Parashewanella spongiae: one gene and its partners. The protein of the gene in region 3 interacts with the protein of the main gene of each other region in a pairwise test. Links are inferred from orthologs where the notes say so. Each region holds a gene or a part of one and is shown on either strand. Other genes may lie near its edges.

Evidence for each region.
Region 1: the proteins of E2I05_RS02840 (region 3) and ftsA interact in binary tests that used the Escherichia coli proteins (3 or more experiments, as listed by UniProt). The link is inferred for Parashewanella spongiae from one-to-one orthologs.
Region 2: the proteins of E2I05_RS02840 (region 3) and E2I05_RS04815 interact in binary tests that used the Escherichia coli proteins (3 or more experiments, as listed by UniProt). The link is inferred for Parashewanella spongiae from one-to-one orthologs.

The regions. Positions count from the first base shown.
Region 1 is NZ_CP037952.1:4,945,525-4,948,558, reverse strand. What follows is about bases 24-2,895. They hold ftsA (cell division protein FtsA), read left to right. Parts: upstream 24-777; coding sequence 778-2,013; downstream 2,014-2,895. Other genes in these bases: ftsZ (cell division protein FtsZ), read left to right, coding at 2,045-2,895; E2I05_RS19565 (cell division protein FtsQ/DivIB), read left to right, coding at 24-774. Also shown: more of E2I05_RS19565, read left to right, coding at 10-23; more of ftsZ, read left to right, coding at 2,896-3,034. UniProt on the Escherichia coli protein: Essential cell division protein that assists in the assembly of the Z ring. May serve as the principal membrane anchor for the Z ring.
Region 2 is NZ_CP037952.1:1,280,273-1,283,409, forward strand. Bases 134-3,108 are described here. They hold E2I05_RS04815 (RodZ domain-containing protein), read left to right. Parts: upstream 134-1,116; coding sequence 1,117-2,100; downstream 2,101-3,108. Other genes in these bases: rlmN (dual-specificity RNA methyltransferase RlmN), read left to right, coding at 134-302; pilW (type IV pilus biogenesis/stability protein PilW), read left to right, coding at 335-1,117; ispG (flavodoxin-dependent (E)-4-hydroxy-3-methylbut-2-enyl-diphosphate synthase), read left to right, coding at 2,208-3,108. Outside these bases: more of rlmN, read left to right, coding at 1-133; more of ispG, read left to right, coding at 3,109-3,137.
Region 3 is NZ_CP037952.1:792,205-795,188, forward strand. Bases 146-2,967 are described here. They hold E2I05_RS02840 (rod shape-determining protein), read left to right. Parts: upstream 146-942; coding sequence 943-1,992; downstream 1,993-2,967. Other genes in these bases: E2I05_RS02835 (DUF6701 domain-containing protein), read left to right, coding at 146-729; mreC (rod shape-determining protein MreC), read left to right, coding at 2,029-2,889; mreD (rod shape-determining protein MreD), read left to right, coding at 2,886-2,967. Also shown: more of E2I05_RS02835, read left to right, coding at 1-145; more of mreD, read left to right, coding at 2,968-2,984. UniProt on the Escherichia coli protein: Forms membrane-associated dynamic filaments that are essential for cell shape determination. Acts by regulating cell wall synthesis and cell elongation, and thus cell shape.

The DNA of each region.
Region 1 (3,034 bases), 4.2 Mb from region 3 along the record:
TGTATCACTGTGTTTTTGAAAATAAAAAATGCTATTTCTCAGCGAAAAAAACACCAAATAAATTGGTATTTTTGCTGTGGCTTAGTGTTTTTATTGTCAGTGATTATAGGCTTGAGTGCTGCGGGCTGGAAGTTGAATCGTATCGTAAATGATGCGAAAGAGTTGCCAATAGAAGCGGTGGTGATCAAAGGCGAAAGAAAATACACCAGTGATCTTGAAATACAGCTCGCTTTACAGGGGCTATTGAAAAGCAGTTTTTTTAGTGCTGATGTTTCCGAAATTCAAAAAACGTTAGAGACGTTGCCTTGGGTTTATCGAGCTTCAGTACAAAGAGAATGGCCAGCAAAGTTAAAAGTATTTATTAAAGAACAAGACGTTGCGGCACACTGGAACGGAAACTCGTGGTTAAATCGTCATGGAGATGTGTTTGAAGCAGTACTTTCGGATGAATCACTGAAGCTTCCATCGTTGTCAGGTCCTGAAGGTATGGCTAAAAATATTTTAACGACGTATGAGCAGTTAGCAGAATTATTAAAAATTAACGGGTTGAGTTTAAATCAACTAAGTTTAACTCCGCGACATGCATGGAATTTGTTACTTGATAATGGTATTCAATTGGACTTAGGGCGTGAAGATAAAATAAGCCGAGTCCAACGCTTTATAGATGTATACCCTTATTTAAAGGAGCAAGATAAGGCCATAGCAAGAATTGATTTACGATACGATACTGGTTTAGCCGTGGGTTGGGCCCAAACGCAAAGTGAGAGTCGATAACTGATGACCAAGAACCAAGATAGAAATCTGATTGTTGGATTGGACATAGGAACAGCAAAAGTCGCCGTGATAATAGGTGAAGTATTACCTGATGGCGAAATTACGGTCGTAGGTCTTGGTAACCACCCCTCCAGAGGTATGGATAAAGGCGGGGTGAATGATTTAGATTCGATTGTTCGAAGCTTGCAGCGTGCATTAGATCAAGCAGAGCTGATGGCCGATTGTCAGGTTACATCTGTTTATTTGAGCATCTCAGGAAAGCACATCGCCTGCCAAAACGAGAATGGTATGGTGTCAATTGATGACGATGAAGTCACTCAAGAAGATGTGGATAATGTTATACACACAGCTCGCTCAGTTAAGATACCGACGGAACGCCGAATTTTACATGTATTACCACAAGAGTATGCTATCGACGTACAGGAAGGCATTAAAAGCCCGATGGGAATGTCAGGTATGCGGATGGAAGCAAAAGTACATATTGTGACCTGTGCCAACGATATGGCGAAAAATATCACAAAAAGTGTTGAGCGTTGTGGCTTAAAAGTGGATGATCTAGTTTTCTCTGGTATTGCTTCAGCTGATGCGACACTCACAAATGATGAAAAAGATTTAGGCGCGTGCCTTGTGGATATTGGTGGCGGTACGACAGATATTGCTATCTACACGAATGGTGCATTGCGCCATTGTGCGGTGATACCTGTTGCGGGTAATCAAGTCACAAATGATATCGCAAAGATATTCAGAACCCCTTTATCGCATGCTGAACAAATAAAAGTACAGTTTGCAAATGCAAGAAGTGCAGCGGTCAGTCGTGAAGAAAATATTGAAGTGCCATCAGTCGGTGGCCGGCCATCGCGGTCAATGTCGAGGCACACTTTGGCAGAGGTCGTCGAGCCAAGGTATCAAGAAATGTTTGAATTGATACTACAAGAGCTGCGTGACAGCGGTTATGAAGAACAAATAGCGGCGGGAATAGTACTGACTGGCGGTACGGCCTCAATTGAAGGCGTCGTTGATGTTGCAGAAGCTACATTCGGAATGCCAGTTAGAGTCTCAGGCCCACTCGAAGTAAAAGGCCTATACGATTATGTCAGCGAACCACTTTACTCAACAGGTATCGGCTTGTTGCATTATGGTGCAAGACGCATCATGGACAGTGAATTTGAGCGTCCGGAACGTCAAGGCGTAACCGATGCTCTGAGCCGGATCAAAAGTTGGTTCAAAGGTGAATTTTAGTTTTTAATGCAGGCAATATGGAGTTCAAACTATGTTTGAGATCATGGACACTCACTCAGATGAAGCGGTGATTAAAGTCATCGGTGTTGGCGGCGGAGGTGGTAATGCTGTCGAACACATGGTGAAGCACAATATCGAAGGGGTAGAGTTTGTAGCGACGAATACTGACGCTCAAGCTCTGCGTAAATCTTCTGCTGGCTCTACAATTCAGTTAGGGCGTGATGTGACTAAAGGGCTGGGAGCAGGTGCAAATCCTGAAGTCGGTCGTTTAGCCGCTGAGGAAGATAAAGAAAGCATTCGTTCAGCGATAAAAGGTTGCGATATGATTTTTATTGCAGCTGGAATGGGGGGCGGTACTGGAACAGGTGCAGCACCTGTCGTCGCGCAAATTGCTAAAGAAGAAGGTATTTTAACGGTAGCGGTTGTGACAAAACCTTTTCCTTTTGAAGGGAAAAAGAGAATGACATTTGCCGAGCAAGGTATTGAAGAACTTGGTAAAAACGTTGATTCATTGATCACGATCCCGAATGAGAAGTTATTAAAAGTATTAGGCCGAGGCACATCGTTATTGGATGCCTTCGCGGCTGCGAATAATGTGTTACTTGGTGCCGTGCAAGGTATTGCAGAATTGATTACCCGCCCTGGTTTGATCAATGTCGACTTTGCGGACGTCAAAACGGTAATGTCTGAAATGGGCAATGCCATGATGGGAACAGGTATTGCGAGTGGTGAAGATAGAGCAGAAGAAGCAGCAGAAGCTGCGGTTGCCAGTCCTTTACTCGAAGATATTGATCTTGCTGGTGCTCGAGGTGTGTTAGTGAACATCACTGCCGGAATGGACATGAGTATCGAAGAGTTTGAAACGGTTGGTAATCATGTTAAAGCTTACGCTTCTGATAACGCAACGGTTGTAGTTGGTGCGGTTATCGATCCTGAAATGAGTAATGAACTTAGAGTAACGGTTGTTGCAACAGGAATTGGTGCAGAAAAAAAGCCTGATATCACATTAGTGAGTAAACCA
Region 2 (3,137 bases), 490 kb from region 3 along the record:
TTAATGACAGTACCGATCAAGCTCATGAATTGGCAAAACTGTTAAAAGATACGCCATGTAAAATTAACTTAATTCCGTTTAACCCTTACCCAGGTTCTCCGTACGGTCGTTCATCAAACTCTCGTATTGATAGATTCTCCAAGGTGTTAATGGGGTACGATGTAACTGTTATTGTTAGAAAAACTCGTGGTGATGATATTGATGCGGCATGTGGGCAACTTGCAGGAGATATTCGAGACAGAACCCAGCGACTAGCAAAAAAACGCATGCAAGAGCAACAAATTTCGGTCACAATGGATTAACTTTTAATTAGTTCAATGTCTTAGGGTTTGTTATGAAACAGGGATTGCTTCAAATCAGCTGTATTGCTACAGCGTTATTGTTATCAGCTTGTGTCAGTGAGCGAACTTATAATGGAACTGGTGATCCGGTTTCAGAATATAAATTTGATCCCGTTTCGGCTGCGAGAGAAAGAATGCAATTAGGATTAACTTACCTGAGACGTGGTAACACTGAACAAGCTAAGTTCAATTTAGATAAAGCACTAGAATATGCACCTGATCTTGAAGAGGTGCATACAGCACTGGCTTACTACTACCAAAAAGTAGGAGATACCCGCAAAGCTGAGAAATCATATAATAATGCCATTAACAGTAAAAATGTAACTGGCGACTCTTATAACAACTTTGGAGTTTTTCTTTGTCAGCAAAAAAAGTTTTCTGAATCTGAAAAAATGTTTCTTGCTGCGATTGATATGCCCAAATACACACGCTCTGCGTCAAGTTACGAAAATTTGGGGCTGTGTAGCCAAGAAGCGGATCAGTTAGAAAAAGCGCGAAAGTATTTTGAATTGGCGCTAAAGTATGATTCTAGAAGAGCAACGTCATTATTAGAGCTAACGAGAGTTTACTTCCAGTTAAAACAATTACCGCAAGCCAAAGCTGAATTAGAGCGGTATCACAATGTAGCATTTCAAACGGCGGAAAGTTTATCGTTAGGGATTGATATTGAACTTGGACTTAATGATAAAACGGCTGCTAAAACTCTTGCATTAGTATTACAAGCAAAGTTTCCTGCCTCTCCACAAGCCAAAAAAATTCGAGCAAATATGCACTAATGAAAGACTTAAAATCAGACGTGTCTGAAACACAAGCACTACAACAAGAAGAACCAGTACATACAATAGGTTCATTGCTAAAATCGGCAAGACTAGCGAGAAATCTCAGCATTGAAAGTGTCTCGAAATCACTGAATTTACGTATGACTATTGTAAATGACATCGAAGCGGATGACTTTAGCAACATAGGTTCTTCAACTTATGCTCGTGGATACATAAAAAATTATGCGAGATTGGTTGTTGCTGATCCTTTGTTAATTCACGAATGTATTGATAGCCAATTGGGTAAACTGTGCGACCCAGCGATGCAGAGTTTTTCTCGTAAAACGACTCGAGAAGCAACAGACAGTCGTTTGATATGGTTGACTTACCTTATAGTATTCACGTTACTCGCACTATTTATTCTTTGGTGGATACAAAAAGCCGAGCTATTTGGGACAAAAGCTGATTTATCTCAACCAAGCATTGAAGAAGTAGAGCAATTAGCGATTCAAACGGTGCCTTCAAGCATTCAATCGCAGACTACCACTGACGAAATTAAATCAAATAAGGCAATACTTCCTCAAGATAATAATCCAGTGGTGAGTGTTTCAGGTGAGGAAAGCCATTCTGTTTTACCAAGAGGGCAAGATGAAGCTCCCCGAGAAGAAGTTAATATTGAGGACGCTGAAATCACTCAGGATAATGCAACCTCACAAGTAAACGATCTGAAACTTGTTGAAGCAAACGATACAGTATTAACAGAAATTAATTTAACTTTAACTGGCGATTGCTGGATAAAGATTCAAGATGCTACAGGTGAAGTGATTGTTTCTGGTTTGAAAAAGTCAGGTAGATCAATAACAGTTTCAGGCCAAGCACCCTTCCAAGCAATTTTTGGTGCTCCACGCGTGATTCAGCTAAGTTTAAATGGAAAAACTGTTAATTTGGATAAATTCCCTTCAGGGCGAGTGGCAAGAATGACTTTGCCTCTTAATGAATAAAAGCTCGATTTATCTAAAACGTTAGTCCGAATTTTGGTTACTTACTTCAGTGCGTTGTTTGCTTTTTGATAAAAGTCAGTAACAACGACGTAGTACGGAGAAAAACTATGTACAGCGAAAACCCTATTAAAAGACGTCCATCAAAACGTATTTATGTGGGAAATGTTCCGATAGGTGATGGTGCACCTATCAGTGTTCAGTCTATGACGAATACAAGCACGACGGATGTAGCCGCGACAGTTGCTCAAATTAAGTCGTTAGAAAAAGTTGGGGCTGATATCGTTCGGGTATCTGTACCTACAATGGATGCCGCTGAAGCATTTAAATTGATCCGTCAACAAGTCCAAGTTCCTCTTGTAGCTGATATTCATTTTGATTATCGTATTGCGCTTCGTGTGGCTGAATATGGTGTGGATTGCTTACGTATTAATCCTGGCAATATTGGTAATGAAGACCGAATTCGAAGCGTGGTTGATTGCGCACGGGATAAAAATATCCCGATCCGTATCGGAATTAATGGCGGTTCATTAGAAAAAGATCTCATGGACAAATACAAAGAACCCACACCTGAAGCGCTGCTTGAATCAGCCATGCGTCATGTCGAAATTCTTGATCGCTTGAACTTTGATCAATTTAAAGTCAGCGTAAAAGCGTCTGATGTATTTCTGGCTGTTGAGTCATACCGACTATTGGCAAAGCAAATTGAACAGCCGTTACATTTAGGCATCACTGAGGCTGGTGGACTGCGCAGTGGTTCAGTGAAGTCGTCGGTTGGGTTAGGTATGTTATTGGCTGAAGGTATCGGTGATACGATACGTATTTCATTGGCTGCCGATCCAGTTGAAGAAATTAAAGTTGGTTTCGATATTTTGAAATCGCTGCGCATTAGAAGCCGTGGGATTAATTTGATTGCTTGCCCATCCTGTTCACGCCAAGAATTCGATGTAATTGGTACTGTCAATGCGCTCGAAGAACGACTCGAAGATATCATCACTCCAATGGATGTATCTATTATTGGTTGTGTGGTTAATGGTCCA
Region 3 (2,984 bases):
GAACTAACACACCGATTGAGTTTAGCGCAAGGGAGAGACAATATTATCGCAGAAAATGGCTGGACAGCAGGGCAAGCTTCTTTTGTGTTAGATCCAAAACTCAATCGACTTGATTCAAATATCAGTAATGGTGTCGATGGCCCTTTTAGTCGTATGACCATTGGACTTAATCTTGATGATCAAGAAACGCCCAATATTGCACAAGTATTGAATCCTGATATGCAAGCGTCGCTCGCAGCTAATTGTCAATTAACGGATAGCTGTGACGCTAAAGTGATTGGGCGAGTATTGATGCGTCATGGTCGTTTGGTGATGGACAATACTTATGGCCCTGAAACTCAGCAGCTTGTTATGCCAATACGAACTGAGTATTGGAATGGCAGCGGATGGCAAACGAATACTGATGATAATTGCACTCAAATTGAAGTTGCAGACGCCAGTTCTAAAGCCGCATTTATCTATGAGCCTGCACTAGACAATGGTGAGTCAGTCGCCCGTAAATTAGAGGTGAGTCTTAACCCATTTATTTCTGGTGCTGGTCGCTTGTTGTGGCAATCTGACGGTGTAAATCCTTATCGAGGTAAAATTACTTCGCCATTAATTGTGCCGGATTATCTACAATGGTATTGGGATGCAACTCCTAACTATGCTAACCCGTCAGCAAGTGTATATTTTGGACGATTTAGAGGTCATGATAAAATCATTTATTGGCGTGAAGTTGGACAGTAATTGGTATAAATGCGTTATTCGATTTCAAAATTGCCATTTTAGGCTGTGGTATAAATTTGTTTTCTGTCTAAATGGAACAGTTAACTGAATTAATCTAAAATAATTACAATCAAATGCGCATGTAATCGGCATTGCTCTTGTGGAATTGACAGGGCATTGATAGAGTTAACCGAATTTTTCTTTTTATGATTCCATTGAATACAGGCCTGACACATGTTTAAAAAGCTGCGTGGTGTTTTTTCAAACGATCTTTCAATCGATTTAGGAACAGCCAATACTCTTATATACGTTCGCGATCAGGGCATAGTGTTAAATGAGCCCTCTGTTGTTGCTATTCGTAGCGAACGTAGTGCTTCCAACCATAAGTCGGTTGCTGCAGTTGGCACAGAAGCTAAGCAAATGCTGGGACGGACTCCAGGAAACATTCAAGCCATTAGGCCAATGAAAGACGGAGTCATTGCAGACTTTTACGTGACTGAGCGTATGCTGCAACATTTTATTAAACAAGTACATAATAACGGTTTCTTTAGACCAAGTCCGAGGGTTTTGGTTTGTGTGCCAGTTGGCGCTACCCAAGTTGAGCGACGTGCTATCAGAGAGTCAGCAATGGGCGCAGGCGCTCGTGAAGTTTATCTTATTGTTGAACCAATGGCAGCGGCCATCGGTGCTGGTCTTCCGGTTTCCGAAGCGACAGGCTCTATGGTTGTTGATATTGGTGGCGGCACCACTGAAGTTGCGATTATTTCGCTCAATGGCGTAGTGTACTCTTCATCGGTTCGCATTGGTGGTGATAAGTTTGATGATGCCATCATCAACTATGTTCGTCGTAATTACGGTAGTTTAATTGGAGAAGCTACCGCTGAGCGCATTAAGCATACGATTGGTACGGCTTACCCGGGTGATGAAGTCCTTGAGATTGAAGTGCGTGGCCGTAATTTAGCTGAAGGCGTACCAAGAAGTTTCACCTTGAACAGCAATGAAATTTTAGAAGCCTTACAAGAACCACTGAGTGGTATTGTGAGTGCCGTCATGGAAGCGTTAGAACAGTCACCGCCAGAGTTAGCATCAGATATTTCCGAGCGCGGCATGGTACTTACCGGTGGTGGTGCGTTATTACGTGATTTAGATAGATTATTAATGCAAGAAACGGGTATTCCGGTAGTCGTAGCTGAAGATCCTCTTACATGTGTGGCTCGTGGCGGTGGAAAAGCACTTGAAATGATTGATATGCATGGTGGTGATCTGTTTTCTGAAGACAGCTAATGTGATTGGTTAGGCGACGGAAGTCGCCTATTTCTTATGAAGCCTATTTTTGCACGTGGAATTTCTCATCAAACGCGACTGCTTCTAGCAGTCGCTTTATCGATCTTATTAATCGCTACCAATAAATATCTTGATCCATTTCGCAGCTCTTTAGCAAGCTTGCTTGCGCCTGTTCAATATTTAGCGAGTGTCCCCGGTGCCTTGCTTGACTGGTCAGCGGAAAGTTTAGCCACCAGAGAAATGCTCGAAAAACAGAACACTCAGCTACTTAATCAGCAGTTAATGATGAGTGAACGCTTACAGCGTTTTGAACATTTACGTCAGGAAAACCAACGACTGCGCACATTGCTTGATTCTCCTATTCAGATCGATACCCGTAAAAAAGTCGCTGAAATTGTTGAGGTGGCCAGTGATCCTTATCATCAATATGTTGTGTTAAATCATGGTAGTAATAGTGGTGTTTTTGTGGGGCAACCTGTTATCGACGCACAAGGCATTGTGGGGCAAGTTGTTCAAGTTAATGCCTTAACAAGTCGAGTATTATTGCTGACGGATAGCACTCATGGATTACCTGTTCGTATTACTCGTAATGATGTTAGTTTGATTGCTAATGGCACTGGAATATTGGATGAGCTTGAATTAAGGCATGTATCAAAAAGCACAGATGTCCGTATTGGTGATTTATTAGTGACTTCAGGGCTTGGGCATCGTTTTCCAGAAGGTTACCCCGTTGCTCGGGTGATTAAAGTACAGCGAGATAGTGGCCAAAATTACGCACAGATCATCGCTCAACCCTTAGCGGCACTTGATCGGATTCGATATGTGTTGCTGATCTGGCCAGATTCTCAAATGCAAAATGAATTGATTGAGTCCAGCATCGCCAAGGAGTCACAATGAATTATCAAGCTGCTAATGGTCGTCCTGTTGCTTGGTTGACCTTTATTGTCGGATTAGTACTACAGGTGATGCCACTTCCAATGGAAATAAGCGCG